DNA from 3 places in the Streptomyces sp. NPDC048516 genome. Region 3 is predicted to be linked to each of the others. Evidence: riboswitches for the same ligand, from Rfam matches in the RefSeq annotation. Region 3 holds a riboswitch; each other region holds the start of a gene.
What was found. Region 3 has a riboswitch for cobalamin ahead of ACGFR7_RS35275 (HoxN/HupN/NixA family nickel/cobalt transporter). Riboswitches for the same ligand answer to the same signal wherever they lie in the genome.

Region 1 (5,622 bases), on a different contig from region 3:
CCTGCGGGCCGGCGGGCACGCACTGTCCGTGCGAGGCGCCGGCCAGCTGCCGGAAGGCGAAGGTGTCACAGCCGGACCGGCCCATCACCAGCGCCAGGATGGGCACGTCGGGCTTCTCCTCGAGGAGGGCGCTGAGCGTCCGCTCCACGCTCGCCGCACGGCGCCCCGCGCCGTCGTCCTGGTCGAGCAGGAGCACGATGGCCTTGTTGGTGGCCGGGGACTTCTTCATCGTGCGCAGGGCACGGGTCAGCGCCTCCTCCATCGCGGCGCCGTGCTCGACCAGTCCGCCGCCGGCGATCCGGTCCAGCGCGGCCTTGCCCCGGGCCGGGTCGGCGCTGCCCAGCCGGACGAGTTCGCGCACCGCGTCGGCGTCGGCGGGGTGCGCGCGGTCCGGGAAGGCCCACAGGCCGTAGGTGTGGCGCGGGCCGGTCATCTCCAGGGCGCGTCCGGCCGCGCTCAGGGCGACCGGGAGCCTGCCGCCGTCCGCCATGGAGGTGGAGGTGTCCATGAGGATCAGCACCTGGCTGGACTTCTGCGCCTTGTCGTAGCCGTCCAGCACCTGCGAGACCTGCTCCGGGCCGGCGGTGAAGGGCACGACCTGTCCGACGGGGTGGACGTCCGCGCGGCTGTCCCGCAGCGGTGAGCCCGGTGGGGGGCTCGCCTCCCGCACCCCGCGGTAGCCCTGCGCGGTGAGGGTGCGCTGCCCGCCGTCGGGGGCGCGCAGCCAGCCGGCGAAGCTCGCGACGGCGGCCTGCCGCACGGTGGCGTCCGTGGCGCCCTGCCAGTCGACGCGGACCAGGGGGTGGTCGAGCGCGGGGACGTTCTCGGGGTAGTAGGCGAGGTAGCGGTTGCGGAACGGGAGCGCGGACGGACGGGCCGGGCAACTGCCGATGGCGTGGCCGAGGTTGTAGTCGGCGAGGGACTTCTCCGACACCAGGGGCGCGGACTTCGTGCGGTCGACGGAGCCGGCGGCGTCGGTGCCGGTGTCGGGCCGCAGCGAACAGAGCAGTTCGGTGCTGCCCGCGTACTGGCTGCCCGGGGCGGACAGCCGCTCCTCGGCCTGCCGGGCGAGGGTGAGGTCGGGCGCTCCCGTCGAGGCGCCGCCCGGGCCGTCGTGGGCGAGGTAGAGGCCGAGGGTGTGCAGCAGACCGGTACCGGACAGCACCGGGCTGGGCCGCAGGAGTCTGAGGTCGTGGTGGCTGCCGTCCGTCTGCGTGAGCAGATCCGGCCAGGAGGCGTCGGCCGGTTCGACGTCGTCCAGCCGCCGGTTCTCCGGGATGCCGACGACCAGCGGGGTGTAGGCGACGGGGGCGCTGTAGTGCAGGGTCGCCGGGGAGCTCGTGGCGGGCATACCGCGGCGCGCCTCGTAGTAGTCGGCGGTGGACTCGGGGATCCAGATGTCGGGCTGTGGTCCGGGCCGGTTGAGGGGGTCGAGGCCCTTGTCGGCCGGCCGGGTCCTCCCGGTCCCCAGGGCCTCGCCCTGCCAGCGCTCGGCGGCGGCGAAGCCCTGGTCGACCTGGTCCCGGGCGGCGGAGTAGACGGTGATCTGGGCGCGCCGGCAGCCGTCGGGGAGGTCGCCCTCGCCGGTCAGGGGCCGGGTGTTGGTCTCGGACAGCTCGTAGTCGAAGGCGGCCTGGCGCAGCGCGGGTTCGGCCTCGGGGGCGGTGAGCAGCCGCAGTTCGAGGGCGGGCGGACAGGGCGCCGCGTCGTTCGGGAGCCGGAGCAGGACGACACCCGCGGTGGCCGGTACGAAGATGACCGCCAGGATCAGCAGGATTCCGGTCCAGTGCCGTAAGGACGACTTCAGCCGGCGGCGTAAGCGGACCCGCAGCGGGGTCGGCGGGCGGGCCTCGGGGGTGGCGAAGGAGAGGATGACGTCGTCGACGGTGTTCTGCTTCGCCGAGCGCGGTTCCCAGACGTCGCCCATCGGGGTCCGTTCACCGGCCAGTTGTTCCCGCAGTGCCCGGACCAGGTCCTCGAAGGTGACGAACCGTTTGCCGGGGATGCCCCGTTCCAGGATCTGGACCAGGGCACGGTTGAAGACGCTGCCCCCGGTGGGCTCCTCCCCGCTGAAGATCCGGCGGTTGGGCTGCGCGGCCATCAGCAGCGAGGTGGGGTGGCGGCAGGAGTGGAAGGCCTCGCTCGCGTTGCCGGCGTAACAGCACTCCAGGACGATCACGATGCGGTCGGCCCGGGCGTTGTCCAGATAGGACAGCACGGTGTCCTGCCAGGAGACGGTCTTGTGCCGCCGTTCCGAGGCACCGACCATGAGGTGCAGATTGCCGCCGTCGTTGCCCACCCGGCCGTGGCCGGAGAAGTACACCAGCAGCAGTCCGCGCGCCTCCTGGACGACGGTGTCCAGCGCCTGTTCCACCTCCCAGGGCTCCTGGGGCCGGCAGGTGACGACCTCGCCCTTGGTGAACAGGTCGGTGCCGGGGGCGAGCAGGGCCTGCTCCAGCTTGCGGACGTTGTCCTTCACCGCGGGCAGCGGGCGCAGCGTGCGGTAGTCGTCGACGCTGATCAGCAGCGCCCGGTTGACCTTGCCCCGTGCGTCGTATTCGGACATCCGGCTCAGTCCCCGGCGGGGCTGCCGCTCCCGTCCGCCGGGCTGCCGGGATCGGGGTGTTCGGGGGAGGCCGTGCCCGGGCCCGCGTCGTCGAGCGCGCGCAGGTCCCCGTCGCCGGCCCCGACCGCGACGGCGGGCCGCTCGCCGGTGCCGCGCTCCTCCCGGCGCCGTCGCAGCCACTCCTGCAGGGCGATGGTGAGACTTTTGGTGATCTCGCCGGTGACGGCGCCGATGATGACCAGGATCAGGTCGTCGAGGCCGGCGGCCATGTCACCGGGGCCGTCGTCGCTCCCGTCCTCGGAACGCGGCCGGAGCAGCCAGCCGTGGCCGGGCCCGTCCAGCCACGGCTCGCGCTCCAGCCAGGCCTTGAGGTCTTCGATGTCCTGGTCAGGATTGTTCGTGCCCGTGATCCTCAGGCGGATCTCGTGACGGTCAGCGCTCTGCGGCATCCCCCGGCCCCCTTCCGGCGGCCCCGTCGCCACCGTGCACCACCAGATAGTGACGTGAGATCAGGGGCACGGGCAACCGTCCGTGACCTCATCGCCACGCTGTGGCGTGCACCACAACGCGTGCCACAGGACAGCGTCGCAGGTCAAGGGCGAGTTGACGGGCATTCGCGGGGCGTGGTGGACTGCCAAAGCCATTCGGCGACAGCTGAGGAAGTCCGGTGCGAATCCGGCGCGGTCCCGCCACTGTCACCGGGGAGCGATCCTCCAGCGAAGGCCACGGTCCGCCTCGCATACGTCGGATGACGTACGCGAGGGACTGGAAGGCCGGAGGACTCGCCGATCCGGGAGCCAGGAGACTCTTGTCGCCGTCACGTCGAGCCAGGGCGCGGACCCTGAGTGAGGACACACCGCCATGCCCGGCCACCCTGTTAGATCTCCACTGCCCGCCGCCACAGGGCCCGTTGGGCGCGCCTGCGCGGCGGTCTGACCGGTGCGCGGCGAACACGCGGGATATGCGTGCGGCGCGGCCCTCGGCTTTCTCGGCGACCTGATCGCAGCGGACCCACGGCGCGGCCATCCGGTGGCCGCCTTCGGCCGGGCCGCGAGCGCCGTCGAACGCCGGCTGTGGCGCGATCACCGCGGATACGGAGCGGCGCACGCCGTGCTGTGTGCGGGCGGGGCCGCCGCCGGGGCCGCGCTGCTGGAGCGCACCGTACGGGCGGCCGTCCCACCTTCCCTGCGCGGCGGCGCCCGGATCGCGCTGACCGCGGCGACGGTTTGGGCGGTGCTGGGCGGCACCTCGCTCGGCCGGGAGGCCCGGGCCGTCGGTGGTGCGCTGACGGCGGGTGATCTGGACGTGGCGCGGGAGCGGCTGCCGCATCTGTGCGGCCGCGATCCCCAGGCCCTGGACGGGTCCCAGATGGCCCGCGCGGTGGTGGAGTCGGTCGCCGAGAACACCTCGGACGCCGTGGTGGGCGCCCTGGTGTGGGGCGCGCTGGGCGGGGTGCCCGGCCTGGTGGCGTTCCGGGCGGTGAACACGCTGGACGCGATGGTGGGGCACAAGTCGCCGCGCCACCGCCGCTTCGGCTGGGCCTCGGCCCGGCTCGACGACGTCGCCGGCTGGCCCGGCTCCCGGCTGACCGCCGCCCTCACCGTGCTCGCGGGTCCCGACCGGCGCGGTGCGCTGCGGGCCTGGCGGGCGGACGGCGGCGCCCATCCGAGCCCCAACGCGGGCCCTGTGGAGGCGTCGTTCGCGGGCGCGCTGGGCGTACGGCTGGGCGGCACGCTGGCCTACGGCGGACGGGTCGAGCACCGGCCGGTGCTCAACGACGGGGCGCCGCCGGTCGCGGTGCCCGACATCGAACGGGCGGTGCGGCTCTCGCGCCGGGTGAGTGTCCTTGCGCTGGCGACCACGGTGGCGGCGCGGCTGGCGGCCGGGGCGCTGCGGCGGTCCCCGGTGGTCACCGCCCGCCCGGCCGCGGGTGCGGTATCGCGCAGGGCCGTGCGTGCACTGGCGCGTACGGCTCACGACAGCCGGAGTCCCGGCGCATGAGGAGGACCCGGTGAACGGGCGCATCAAGGCATCGGGCGGGGCCGTCGGCGGTGGCCTGTTGGTGGCCGGCACGACGTCCGACGCCGGCAAGAGCGTGGTGACGGCAGGGATCTGCCGCTGGCTGGCCCGGCAGGGGGTGCGGGTGGCGCCGTTCAAGGCGCAGAACATGTCCCTGAATTCGTTCGTCACCCGCGAGGGCGCGGAGATCGGGCGGGCCCAGGCGATGCAGGCGGCCGCGGCGCGGGTGGAGCCGACCGCGCTGATGAACCCCGTGCTGCTCAAGCCCGGCAGCGACCGCAGCAGCCAGGTGGTGCTGCTGGGGAAACCGGTGGGCGAGCTCAGTGCCAGGGGCTACCACGAGGGCCGCCAGGAGCAGTTGCTCGGCACGGTCACCGACTGCCTGGCCGAGCTGCGGCGTACCCACGACGCGGTGATCTGCGAGGGCGCCGGAAGTCCCGCCGAGATCAATCTGCGGCGTACCGACCTCGTGAACATGGGCCTGGCGCGGGCCGCCCGGATCCCGGTGGTGGTGGTCGGTGACATCGACCGCGGCGGGGTGTTCGCCTCCTTCTTCGGCACCACCGCGCTGCTGTCCAAGGAGGACCAGGCGCTGGTCGCGGGGTATCTCGTCAACAAGTTCCGCGGCGATGTGACGCTGCTGGAGCCGGGGCTTGCGATGTTGCGGGGCCTCACCGGGCGGCAGACGCTGGGCGTGCTGCCCTTCTCGCACGGCCTCGGCATCGACGAGGAGGACGGGCTGCACGTGTCGCTGCGCGGCGCGGTGCGCGAGAGCGTGGTGGCTCCGCCGCACGGCGCCCAGGTGCTGCGGGTGGCGGTCTGTGCCGTCCCGCTGATGTCGAACTTCACGGACGTGGACGCGCTGGCCGCGGAGCCGGGCGTGGTGGTGCGGTTCGTGGACCGGGCCGAGGAGCTGGCCGACGCGGACCTGGTGGTGTTGCCGGGGACCCGGGGCACGGTCCGGGCGCTGCAGTGGCTGCGCGAGCGCGGACTGGCGGACGCCGTCGTCCGGCGGGCCGCCGAGGGCCGCCCGGTGC
Region 2 (5,622 bases), on a different contig from region 3:
TCTTCGACCACCCGGTGGCGAAGGACCGGCGCGCCGAGATCGAGAAGGCGCTGAAGGTCACCACCCAGCCGAAGGTCGAGGGTGCCTGGGGCTGGGTCAAGGACTACTCCGGCAAGGACCGGATCGACTGGCGTCCCAAGGACTACTGGCCGTCCGGCACCAAGGTCTCCGTCAAGGGCGCACTGTCCGGGATCAACTCCGGTGACGACGGCGGCTGGTTCGCCCGTGACTACAACTTCGGCTTCCGCATCGGCGCCGATCACAAGGCCGTCATCGATGTGCCCTCGCACACGCTGACCATGTACGAGAACGGCAAGAGCGTCGGCACCATCACCGGCTCCGCGGGCTCCCCGCAGGACCCGACCCGCGGCGGTGTGCACACCGTACGCAGCAAGAACGCGGCCGAGACGATGGACTCCGCCACCATCGGCCACGGGGACGAGTGGAAGCTGCCCTCCAAGTGGGTCACCCACCTCACCGCGTCCGGGACCTTCCTGCACTCCGCCCCGTGGAACAAGTCGATCGGCACGGTCAACAACAGTCACGGCTGCTTCGGTATGACCACCTCGGACGCCAAGAAGATCTACGACTTCCTGCCGATCGGCTCCACCGTCGAGGTGAAGGGCACCAGCAACACCAACAAGACCGACGTCGGTAACGGCCTGGAGGTCTGGCAGGAGAGCTGGACGCAGTGGCAGCAGCGCAGCGCCCTGCAGCACTGACCCGGGCGCCCGGCGTTCCGCCGGTCATCTGCGCTGCCTGGCAAGGCCGCGGGGGCGGGTGAGCAGCAGGAAGACGGTGGCCAGGACGGCGACGGCCTGGGCCAGGGCCGCCAGCTTCTTGTCGGCGCTCCAGCCCGGTTCGTACATGTCAGGCAGCGGTCCCGGCGCGCCGATGTCCACGTAGGTGTAGAGGAGCAGCAGCGCGAGTCCGCCGGTCGCGACGAGCCAGGCGAAGGTGTCGCCGGCCGGCCGGCGCCAGACCAGCACGAGCACGGCGGCGAGCGCGGCCAGCGCGGCCTCGATACGGAAGAGCAGACCCTGGCTGATGGTTGCCGTGACCCCGTCGTAGCGGCCGGCGAGCCGGGCGTGGACATAGGCGTCCAGTGCCAGGCCGGCCGCCGCCAGCAGCCGTGCGACACCGCGGGCGGCCCGGCCGGACCGCCCGCGGCCGGACGCCCGCCCGTGGTGCGGTACGGAGTGGTCTGGTGCCACGGCTTCTCCAAGCCTCTCGGTGGGCGGCCGTAGCCGAAGCGGCGGACGGTGGGCCGGCGGTGCCTCCCGCTGGGCCTTCGGTCCGGGGGTGTCCCCCTGGGCCTTCGGTCCGGCCGGCCCGGTCCCGTCGGGCCGCACCCACCTCAATAGACCTCAGACGCCGCCGCCCGGCCATCCGGGCGGCGGCGTTCGGCGTACCGGGCGGCCGGGCGCCGCCGTACCGTGCACGGCGGGCCGGTGGCCGGGGCCGTGGCCGTGGCCGTGGCCGTGGCCGTGCCGGTGGCCGTGGCCGTGGCCGTGGCCGTGCCGGTCAGCGGATCTCGCTCGTCGTACGGCGGTAGGTCGAGCGGCGGTCGTCGATCTCGGTCCAGCGGTCGCCGTAGACGTTCTCGGTGATGCCCGGCTCCCGCAGGAAGTCGTGCGGGAAGCCCAGCGGTACCGCGCTGCACCGGTCGAGCCGCGCCTGCGCGTCGGCGTCCAGCGTGACATCCACCGCGGCGAGGTTGTCGAGAAGCTGGCTCTCCTTGGTGGCGGCGATGATCGGGATGATGTTGCCGGGCCGGCCGCGCAGCCACGCCAGCGCCACCTGCGCCGGGCTCCAGCCGCCCTGCTCGGCGATCTCCAACACCGCGGTGACGGTCTCCTCGGTGTGGTGGTCGGACCGGTCCGTCTCGCCGACGACATCCAGCCGGCCGGTCTCCCCGCGGCGGTACTTGCCGGTGAGCCGCCCGGCCGCGAGCGGCGCCCAGGCCAGCACCGCCAGGTCGAAGGCGCGAGCCTGCGGCAGCAGTTCGCGCTCCGGCGTCCGCTCCAGCAGGTTGTAGCGCAGCTGCGAGCCGGCGAACGCGGTCCAGCCGCGCAGCTCGGCCAGGGTGTTCGCCTGCGCGATCTCCCAGGCGGGCCAGTCGGAAACGCCGAGGTAGAGCACCTTTCCCGAGCGCACCAGGTCGTCGAGCGCCCGCATCACCTCCTCCACGGGCGTGAAGTTGTCCCGTGCGTGCACCCACAGCACGTCGAGGTGGTCGGTGCGCAGCCGCTCCAGGCTCTCCTCCACCGACCGGACCAGGTTCTTGCGGTGATTGCCCGCCGCGTTCACATCGCCCTTGCGGGTCGCGCAGGTGTATTTGCTCGCCAGCACGAAGCGGTCCCGGCGGCCTTCGAGCAGTTCCCCCAGGATCCGCTCCGAGGCGCCGTCGGTGTAGTTGTTGGCGGTGTCGATGAAGTTGCCGCCCGCTTCCGCGTAGGCGTCCAGGATCCGGCCGCTGGTGTCCTTGGGAGCGCCCCAGCCCCAGTCCTCGCCAACGGTCATGGCGCCCAGGCTCAGCTCGCTCACCCGTAGACCGGTCCTGCCGAACAGTGTGTAGCGCACGTGGTTCCCTTCGATCGGTGCAGCTCGCCGGTGGTGCGCTCACGCTAGGAGCTGGAGCGCCCTCCAAGGCAAGGCGCGGCCGGTCGTCGGGGTCCGGTTCCGGCCTCGTCGGTGGCGCGAACCGCGCGGGCGTCGGTGGCGCGAGCGGCGCGGGCGTCGACGGCATGCCCCCGGAGATATGCCTTGGGGGACATTCCTTGGGGAGACCTCCCCAGGGAAGCCATGCCCTAGGGTGGGCCGGGCAACTGGTTCGCCCTGTCCGCCAGGCAGGCGCGTCGCAAGAGGGAACCCGGTGGAATTCCGGGACTGCCCCGCAGCGGTGAGTGGGAACGACCGCCGTCATACGCACTGGGCCCGGGCCGGGTCTGGGAAGCGACGGCCAGTAGATGTCCGCCTTGGCGGATGTGCCCGCGAGTCCGAAGACCTGCCAGTGCCCCCGTGCGACCGGTGCGCGGGGAGATCTCGGTGACCTCGAGGGCGGGTCGGCGGACATCAGACGGGTACGTCCGGCTTGTTTGCGCCGGGGCCCGTCCGGATTGCCGTTCCTTCGCGTCCTTGACCCGTCCCGGGGTCCATGGAGACATACTCGCGAAGGAGAGTTCCGTGACCAGCGCATCCGCAGCCGCGGCAGCACGCGCCACCCTGCACGGCTACCCCCGTCAGGGGCCGAACCGTGAACTCAAGAAGGCCGTCGAGGGCTACTGGAAGGGCCGCGCCGGCGCCGACGCCCTGCGCGCCACCGCCGCCGAACTGCGCCGCGCCAATTGGCGGCAGCTCGCCGAGGCCGGTGTCCACGAGGTGCCGACCGGCGACTTCTCGTACTACGACCATGTGCTGGACACCAGCGTCATGGTGGGGGCTGTCCCGGACCGCCACCGCGCCGCGGTCGCCGGCGACGCCCTCGACGGCTACTTCGCGATGGCCCGCGGCACCCAGAAGGTGGCGCCGCTGGAGATGACCAAGTGGTTCGACACCAACTACCACTATCTGGTGCCGGAGTTGAGCCCTGACACGGTCTTCGCCGCGGACTCCGGCAAGCAGGTCGCCGAGCTGACCGAGGCACTGGCTCTCGCTCCGGCCGCCCGCCCGGTCCTCGTAGGGCCGGTCACCTACCTGCTGCTGGCCAAGCCCGCGCCCGGTGTGGCGGCCGGTTTTGATCCGCTGACGCTGCTCGACCGGCTGCTGCCCGTCTACGCCGAGGTCCTTGCCGATCTGCGGGCGGCCGGCGCCGACTGGGTACAGCTGGACGAGCCGTCGCTGGTGCAGGACCGCTCCCCCGCCGTGCTGAACGCCGCGGCCCGCGCCTACCGCGATCTCGGCGTCCTCTCCGACCGCCCTCAGCTGCTGGTCGCCTCGTACTTCGACCGGCTGGGCGAGGCGCTGCCGGTGCTGGCGAAGGCGCCCGTCGAGGGGCTGGCGCTGGACTTCACCGGCGCCGCGGCCGGCAACCTCGGGGACCTGGCGGCGGTCGGCGGACTGCCCGGCAAGCGGCTGGTCGCCGGTGTCGTCGACGGCCGCAATGTGTGGATCAACGACTTCGAGAAGTCGCTGGCCACGCTGGGCACGCTCCTCGGCCTGGCCGAACGGGTCGATGTGTCGACCTCCTGCTCCCTGCTGCACGTCCCGCTGGACGCCGCCGCCGAGCGCGATATCGACCCGCAGATCGCCCGCTGGCTGGCCTTCGCCCGGCAGAAGACCGCGGAGGTCGTGACGCTGGCGCGCGGTCTGGCGCGGGGCACCGGCGCCATCGCCGCCGAACTCGCCGCCAACCGCGCCGACCTGGCCTCCCGGGCACATTCCGCCCTCACCCACGACCCGGCCGTGCGCGCCCGGGCCGCGGCCGTCACCGACGCCGACGGCCGCCGTTCGCAGCCGTACGACGGGCGGACCGCCGCCCAGCGCGCGCACCTCGGGCTGCCGCTGCTGCCGACCACCACCATCGGCTCGTTCCCGCAGACCGCCGAACTGCGCACCGCCCGCGCCGACCTGCGGACCGGACGGATCACGGCCGCGGGCTACGAGGAGCGCATCGCGGCCGAGATCCGCGAAGTCCTGGCCTTCCAGGAGAAGGCCGGCCTCGATGTCCTGGTGCACGGTGAGCCGGAGCGCAACGACATGGTGCAGTACTTCGCCGAACAGCTCACCGGCTACCTCGCCACCCGGCACGGCTGGGTGCAGTCCTACGGCACCCGCTACGTCCGCCCGCCGGTCCTGGCCGGGGACATCTCCCGCCCCGGGCCGATGACGGTCCGCTGGACGACGTACGCCCAGTCGCTCACCGACCGCCCCGTCAAGGGCATGCTCACCGGCCCGGTCACCATGCTCGCCTGGTCCTTCGTCCGCGACGACCAACCGCTCGGCGAGACCGCCCGGCAGGTGGCCCTCGCGCTGCGCGACGAGGTGCGTGACCTGGAGGCGGCGGGAATGTCGGTCATCCAGGTCGACGAGCCCGCGCTGCGCGAGACCCTGCCCCTGCGCGCCGCCGGCCACGCCGCGTATCTGGCCTGGGCCACCGAGGCGTTCCGCCTCACCACCGGCGGGGTCCGGCCGGACACCCAGATCCATACGCATATGTGCTACGCGGAGTTCGGCGACATCCTGCGGGCCATCGACGATCTCGACGCCGATGTCATCAGTCTGGAGGCGGCCCGCTCCCATATGCAGGTCGCCGGGGAGCTCGCCACGGCGGGGTATCCGCGCGAGGTGGGTCCCGGTGTCTATGACATCCACTCGCCGCGCGTACCGGGCGTGAACGAGGCAACGGCCTTGCTGCACAAAGGACTTGAGGCCATCCCGGCCGAGCGGCTGTGGGTCAACCCCGACTGCGGTCTGAAGACCCGCGGCTGGCCCGAGGTGCGGGCCGCCCTGGAGAACCTGGTCGCCGCGGCCCGCGAGGTCCGCGGGAGCCTGCCCGGCACGGCTTCCTGACGGCGGACGGGGCGGGGCCGGCACCCGCGGGGGTGCCGGCCCCGGCCCGGTCCTCCGTGGGAGCGCGGCCGGCCCGGGCCGGCCGCAACTACGGCTGACCGGCTGACGGCG
Region 3 (5,622 bases):
CAGGCCGCCTTCCTCCACGCCCCCGGCTCACTCAACGATCATGATCTGGCGCTGTTCGCGGTGGGGGCGGATGCACCGGGACCCGAGGCAGGGCGGGTCGGGCTCTACCACCTGGCCTGGGAGATCGGCACGCTCGGGGAGCTCGTCGCGGCCCATGCGCAGCTCGTCGAGCGGGGAGCGCTGGTGGGATCGAGTGATCACCTCGTCGCCAAGTCGCTGTACGCCAAGGACCCGGACGGCAACGAGTTCGAGGTGATGTGGCGGGTCCCGCGGGAGGACTGGCCGGGACCGGACGAGCCGGAGCGGGTGCGGCCACTCGATCTGGCGGAGGCGCTGCGGCGCTGGGGACCGGATCTGGCGACGGGGGCGGCAGCCGGTTCGGCCACCTGAAGGAGCCGGTGACGGTGCCGGGCGCCACTACGGGCGCCGGGGACGCCTGCGGGGCGTGGTGCCCACGCGCCTCAGGAGTCCGGCGTGGCACGCTCCGTCGGCTCCGTCGGCCCCGCCTGCTCCGTCGGCTGGGTTCGCTCCGACCGCTCAGCACGCTCCGCCCAGCGCTTTTCGACGCCGGTCAGTCGCCAGTACGCCAGCGCCGCGGCCCACACCACCACGAACAGGCCGACGATGAGGAAGCCGACATTGTCGAGGTCGAGGCCGGAAATCCAGCCGGTCAGCGGGTCGTTGAGGGCAAGTTTGTCGTGCAGCACGGTCACCAGCTCGATCGTGCCGATGAAGAAGGCGACGGCGATCGACAGGCCGGTGATGGTGAGGTTGTAGTAGACCTTGCGCACCGGGTTGGAGAACGCCCACTGGTAGGCGAAGTTCATGAAGGTGCCGTCGAGGGTGTCGAACAGGCTCATGCCGGCGGCGAAGAGCAGCGGCAGGCACAGCACGGCGTACCAGGGCAGGCCGGCCGCGGCGCCGCTGCCCGCCATCACCATCAGCGTCACTTCGGTCGCGGTGTCGAAGCCGAGTCCGAAGAGGAAGCCGAGTGGGAACATCTGGCCGGGACGGGAGATCGAGCGGGTGAACCGTCCCAGGAAGCGGTTCATGAAGCCGCGCGCGTCGAGGCGCTGCTCCAGCTCGGCCTCGTCGTACTGGCCGTTGCGCATACCGCGGAAGACCCGCCAGATTCCGGCCAGCGCGATCAGGTTGAGGGCGGCGATGAGGTAGAGGAACGTGCCCGAGACGGTGGTGCCGACGGTGCCCAGGATCTGGTGCGTACGGGACTCGTCGTTGAGCAGGGTGCCCGCGAGCTGGGCGCCGCCCGCCACCAGGGCCGCCATCGCGACGACCACGCTGGAGTGGCCCAGGGCGAACCAGAAGCCGACCGAGACCGGTCGCTTGCCGTCGGCCATCAGTTTGCGGGTGGTGTTGTCGATGGCGGCGATGTGGTCGGCGTCGAAGGCGTGCCGCATCCCGAGGGTGTAGGCGGTGACACCGAGCCCCACGCCGAAGACCTGGCTGCCCACGGCGTAGTGATACGGCACCACGAGCAGGAAGAGCACGCCGAAGGCGATGACGTGCAGACCGGCTATGACGGCCATCAGGCCCGCTGTGCGGACGGTGTCCTGCCGGCGCCAGCGGAACGCCGCGGAGGCAGGGGTGGTACGGGTATCGGTGGACAGGGCCATCCGGCGGTCACGCTCCAGCACCTCGTGGATCACTTCGTGAGATGCCGTGGCCGGTCTCCTGGCTTACGGGTGCACGCGCCCGCCCCGCCTTCCCGGCCGCGGGTCGCGGTCAGTGGCGCCGCAGACGCGCCGTGCGTCTGCGGAAGGGGCGGAAACTCCCCGATCACAGTGGCGAGGGCCGCTCCGGTCTGGGACCACAAGGTCCGTCACCGGCTTCCCGAACACCACGGCCCGGCCACTCTAGCTGCCATGGGGTGGTTGCTGCCGCCCCGGTCGTCCTTTGCGCCGGCGGCCTCGGGGGCCGTTGGTTCGCGGCGGCGCAGTAGTCCTCAGCAGTTCTCGGCAATTCGCAGCAGTTCCCGGGCAGTCCTCGGTGGTCCTCGGTGGTCCTCAGTAGTGCTCAGTAGTCCAGGGAGGAGAGGAAGGCGTGGAGTTCGCGGTCGAAGAGCGCGGTGTTCTCCAGATTGACCATATGCGCCGCGCCCGGTATCCGGACTCTTCGGGCGCCGGGAACGGTGAGCGTGATCGCATGGGCGTTGGCGGAGATGTCCCTGCTGTCGAGGTCGCCGTCGAATACGACGGTGGGCACCCGTATCTCGCCCAGGCGGTCGGCGGCACCGACCTCAAGGGGCATACCGGCACCCGCACCCTCGCCATGTACCTCCACATTGGCCTCGGCCGAGGCACGCATCCGCGCACGGAAGCCGGGGTGTACGGCGGAGGGTTCGCGGTGCGGCCCGTCCACCCACATCCGCAGGAAGTGCTCGACATAGCGTTCCGCCCCGTCCGGTGCGCCGATCGCCGCCACCTGCTCCTTGATGTGCTCCAGGAGGAAGGGGTCGGTGAAGGCGCGGCCGCTGATGCCGGGGGAGGCGAGCGCGAGGGCCGTCACCCGCTCCGGGCGGGCTATGGCGGTGTCGAGCGCGACCCGCGCGCCATGGGAGAGGCCGACGAGGACGGCGCCGGGAACGCCGAGGGCGTCGAGCAGGGCGCACAGGTCGTCGTGGTTCGTGTAGTCCCCGGCCACGGTGGAGGACAGGCCATGGCCCCGGAAGTCGTAACGGATCGCGCGCAGGCCGGAGTTCACCAGCCAGGCGAACTGCTCGTCCCACATGTGCTGGTCGAGCATGCCGCCGTGGAGCAGCACCACCGCGGGGCCCGAGCCGGCCGTTTCGTAGAACAGCTCACCGTCCTCGACCGGCACGAGCCCGTTGTCGATCTCGGACCAGTCGGTGATTCCTCGGGTCATCTTGCAGGCCGTCCTTTGTGTACCGGATGCGATGAAGTGGGCGTGATGCCATTGTCGTCGCTCTTGCCGCTGCTGCCGCAACTGCCGGTTTCCTCCGGTGTCACGTGTGAGCCGTCCGCCAGCTGCCGGAACTCCTCGCCGAGCCGGTCCAGTACGTGGAGCGCGGTACGGACGTCCTCGGTGGAGAGGTCGGCCAGCCGCTGCCTCAGCTCCGCTGCCTCGGATTCCCGGACGCCGCGTATCGCCTCCGTGCCTTCGTCGGTGAGCCGGATCAGGGGCGAGCGGCGGTGTGCGGGGTTCGGGGCGGTCACGACCAGGCCCAGCTCCATGGCGTGGTTCACCCGGCGCTGCACCGGCTGCCGGTCGAGCCCCATCCCGCGCGCCAGTTGCGGCACGGTGCGCGGACCTTCGGCGCGCAGCGTGTCCAGCAACGCGTGTTCGCCGGCGGTCATGCCCGTGCCCGTCAGCTCGTGTTCCACCGCGCGGACGACCGTGCGATGCAGCGGCCACAGGCGTCGGAGGACGCCGTACAGCAGGTCTTCGGTGGGCGACGGCTCCCCGTCGCCGGCTTCCTTCACGTCATCGGCGCGCATCTCATTGACACTCATGATGTCATGATGACATCGCTGATGTCGTTTGGGAAAGGGGCTGCCGCGGAAAGGAATGGAGAAGGCGGCGGGCGCGACGGGGCTCGTGCGGCCGGCCGACGGGAGAAGAGGCGGGAACGGTCCAGGAGAAGTGACGAGAGCGGTCGACGAGACCAGTCGACGAGAAGAGGCGAGGAAAGGGGATGGTGGATGAAGGTCGGTCTGTTGCGTGCGGTCGGGGTGGCCACGGCCGTGTACGGGGTGGCGGTGGCGGCGCTGCCCGATCTGCTGGCACGGCCCTCGGGGCTGGCCGACGCCAGAGGGCGGACCGCGCCGGCGACCCGCACCGCACTGCGCCCGCTGGCCTGGCGGGACGCGGTGAGCGGGTTGGCGATGACGGTGGCTCCGGAAGGGCCGGCCCTGCGCACCGCCGCCTGTGTGCGGATCGCGGCGGACTTCGGGGACGCCGTCCTGCTCGGTGCGACGCTGCCGGGGCGCGGCCGGAAGCTGACGGCGGTGGCGGTGTCCGTCGGGTGGGGTGCGCTGTCGGTGGCCGGGCTGCTCGCCGACCGGGGGCGGTGGGGGAGCGGGGTCATGCGCTCGGTGGAGGTGGGGCCTCTCCGGGTGCGAAGGTGATGATGAGGTCGGCGCGGTCGCGGGTGGCCGCCACCACACGGGCGTTGGCCTCGTCCGAGGCGCGTACGAACCGCTCGGCGTCGGCCCGCGGACGCCCGAACCGCTCATGCCGGTCGACCAGCCGCCGGATCCGTTCCGGGGTCTCCAGCTCCACGTACCAGACCTCGTCGAGCAACGCCCGGACCCGCGGCCAGGGGGCGGAGTCGAGGAGGAGGTAGTTGCCCTCGGTGACGATGAGGGGAATGTGGGGCGCGACGGGGATGCTGCCGGCCACCGGCTCCTCGATACGGCGGTCGAACGCCGGGGCGTAGACGGCGGTGTCCGGCTCCGGGGAGCGCAGCCGCGCCAGCAGCGCGGCGTAGCCGGCCGGGTCGAAGGTGTCCGGCGCGCCCTTGCGGTCCGTACGGCCCAGGCGGCGCAGCTCCGCCTCGGCGAGATGGAAGCCGTCCATCGGGACGAGTGCCGCCTGACCGGCCAGCTCCGCCACGAGGTGGGCGGCGAGGGTGGACTTGCCGGCGCCGGGCGGGCCGGCGATGCCGAGCAGCCGCCGTCGGCCTGGGGTCGCGGAGGCGGCGAGCCGATGGGCGCGGGAGAGGAGGAGCCGGAGATCCATGGTGCGTCCATCGTGCCTGACCGGGTGCGTTCCCGGTGCTTGACCGGGTGTGTCAGGGGTGCCTGACGGCGGGGTGTGTTCCTCGTGCCCGTGACGGGGTGCCGCTTCGGGCTTGCGGTTTCCGCTGCGTCAACTTCTACGGTCATCCATGGGGCCGGAGAGACCGGCCCGGCGAGGGGAGGCACGGCAATGGCCTGGTCGATCGCGGAAGTGGCCCGGATGTCCGGGGTGACGTCCCGGACGCTGCGGCATTACGACGAGATCGGTCTGCTGCCGCCCGCGGGGATCGGAAGTAACGGGCACCGCTACTACGAGGAGGCGGACCTGCTGCGGCTGCAGCAGATCCTGCTGATGCGGGAGTTGGACCTGGGACTGCGGGAGATCCAGGCGGTTCTGGACAGCCAGGTCGACCGGGTGGCCGTACTGGGCGAGCACCACCGGCGCCTGCTGAGGGAACGGGACCGGCTGGAGACGCTGGTCCGCACGGTCGGGCGGACCCTCGCCGAACTGGAGGAAGGCAAGAACGACATGGTAAAGATCAACAGGCCGGAGAACCTGTTCGAGGGCTTCGAGGCCTCTGCCGCCGAGGCCGAGGCCGAGGTGCGCGAACGGTGGCCGGCGAAGTGGGAGCAGGCCCGGCAGGCCAGGGAGGCCATGACCGCCGAGGAGCAGGAGCGGTGGCAGCGTGAGGTGACGGCGCAGATGATCCGCATAGCGGAGTTCATGGTGGCCGGCACACCGGTTGCCGATCCCGCGGTGCAAGCCGAGATGCACGCCCACTACCAGGACATCTGCCGGTTCTGGACCCCGGACGCGGCCGCCTACAAGGGGCTGGCCCAGACCTACGCCGACGACCCGCAGTTCCGTGCGAACTACGACTCGATCGCCGAGGGGCTGGCCGTC

Region 1: linked by a shared signal. The riboswitch ahead of ACGFR7_RS17150 (cobalamin biosynthesis protein) and the one ahead of ACGFR7_RS35275 (HoxN/HupN/NixA family nickel/cobalt transporter) in region 3 are both predicted to bind cobalamin.
Region 2: linked by a shared signal. The riboswitch ahead of metE (5-methyltetrahydropteroyltriglutamate--homocysteine S-methyltransferase) and the one ahead of ACGFR7_RS35275 (HoxN/HupN/NixA family nickel/cobalt transporter) in region 3 are both predicted to bind cobalamin.

Annotation. Positions count from the first base shown of each region.
Region 1 covers NZ_JBICWS010000007.1:318,036-323,657, reverse strand. Annotated here, with positions in the region: gene ACGFR7_RS17160 (caspase family protein) at 1-2,566, opposite strand, end outside; gene ACGFR7_RS17155 (hypothetical protein) at 2,572-3,015, opposite strand; cobalamin riboswitch at 3,222-3,374, shown strand; gene ACGFR7_RS17150 (cobalamin biosynthesis protein) at 3,506-4,567, shown strand; gene ACGFR7_RS17145 (cobyric acid synthase) at 4,578-5,622, shown strand, end outside.
Region 2 covers NZ_JBICWS010000012.1:229,563-235,184, forward strand. Annotated here, with positions in the region: gene ACGFR7_RS24215 (Ig-like domain-containing protein) at 1-722, shown strand, start outside; gene ACGFR7_RS24220 (hypothetical protein) at 747-1,214, opposite strand; gene ACGFR7_RS24225 (aldo/keto reductase) at 1,525-2,583, opposite strand; cobalamin riboswitch at 2,828-3,015, shown strand; gene metE (5-methyltetrahydropteroyltriglutamate--homocysteine S-methyltransferase) at 3,187-5,511, shown strand.
Region 3 covers NZ_JBICWS010000033.1:1,037-6,658, forward strand. Annotated here, with positions in the region: gene ACGFR7_RS35270 (VOC family protein) at 1-390, shown strand, start outside; gene ACGFR7_RS35275 (HoxN/HupN/NixA family nickel/cobalt transporter) at 462-1,667, opposite strand; cobalamin riboswitch at 1,665-1,878, opposite strand; gene ACGFR7_RS35280 (alpha/beta fold hydrolase) at 2,035-2,883, opposite strand; gene ACGFR7_RS35285 (MarR family winged helix-turn-helix transcriptional regulator) at 2,880-3,491, opposite strand; gene ACGFR7_RS35290 (hypothetical protein) at 3,681-4,106, shown strand; gene ACGFR7_RS35295 (nucleoside/nucleotide kinase family protein) at 4,063-4,719, opposite strand; gene ACGFR7_RS35300 (MerR family transcriptional regulator) at 4,909-5,622, shown strand, end outside.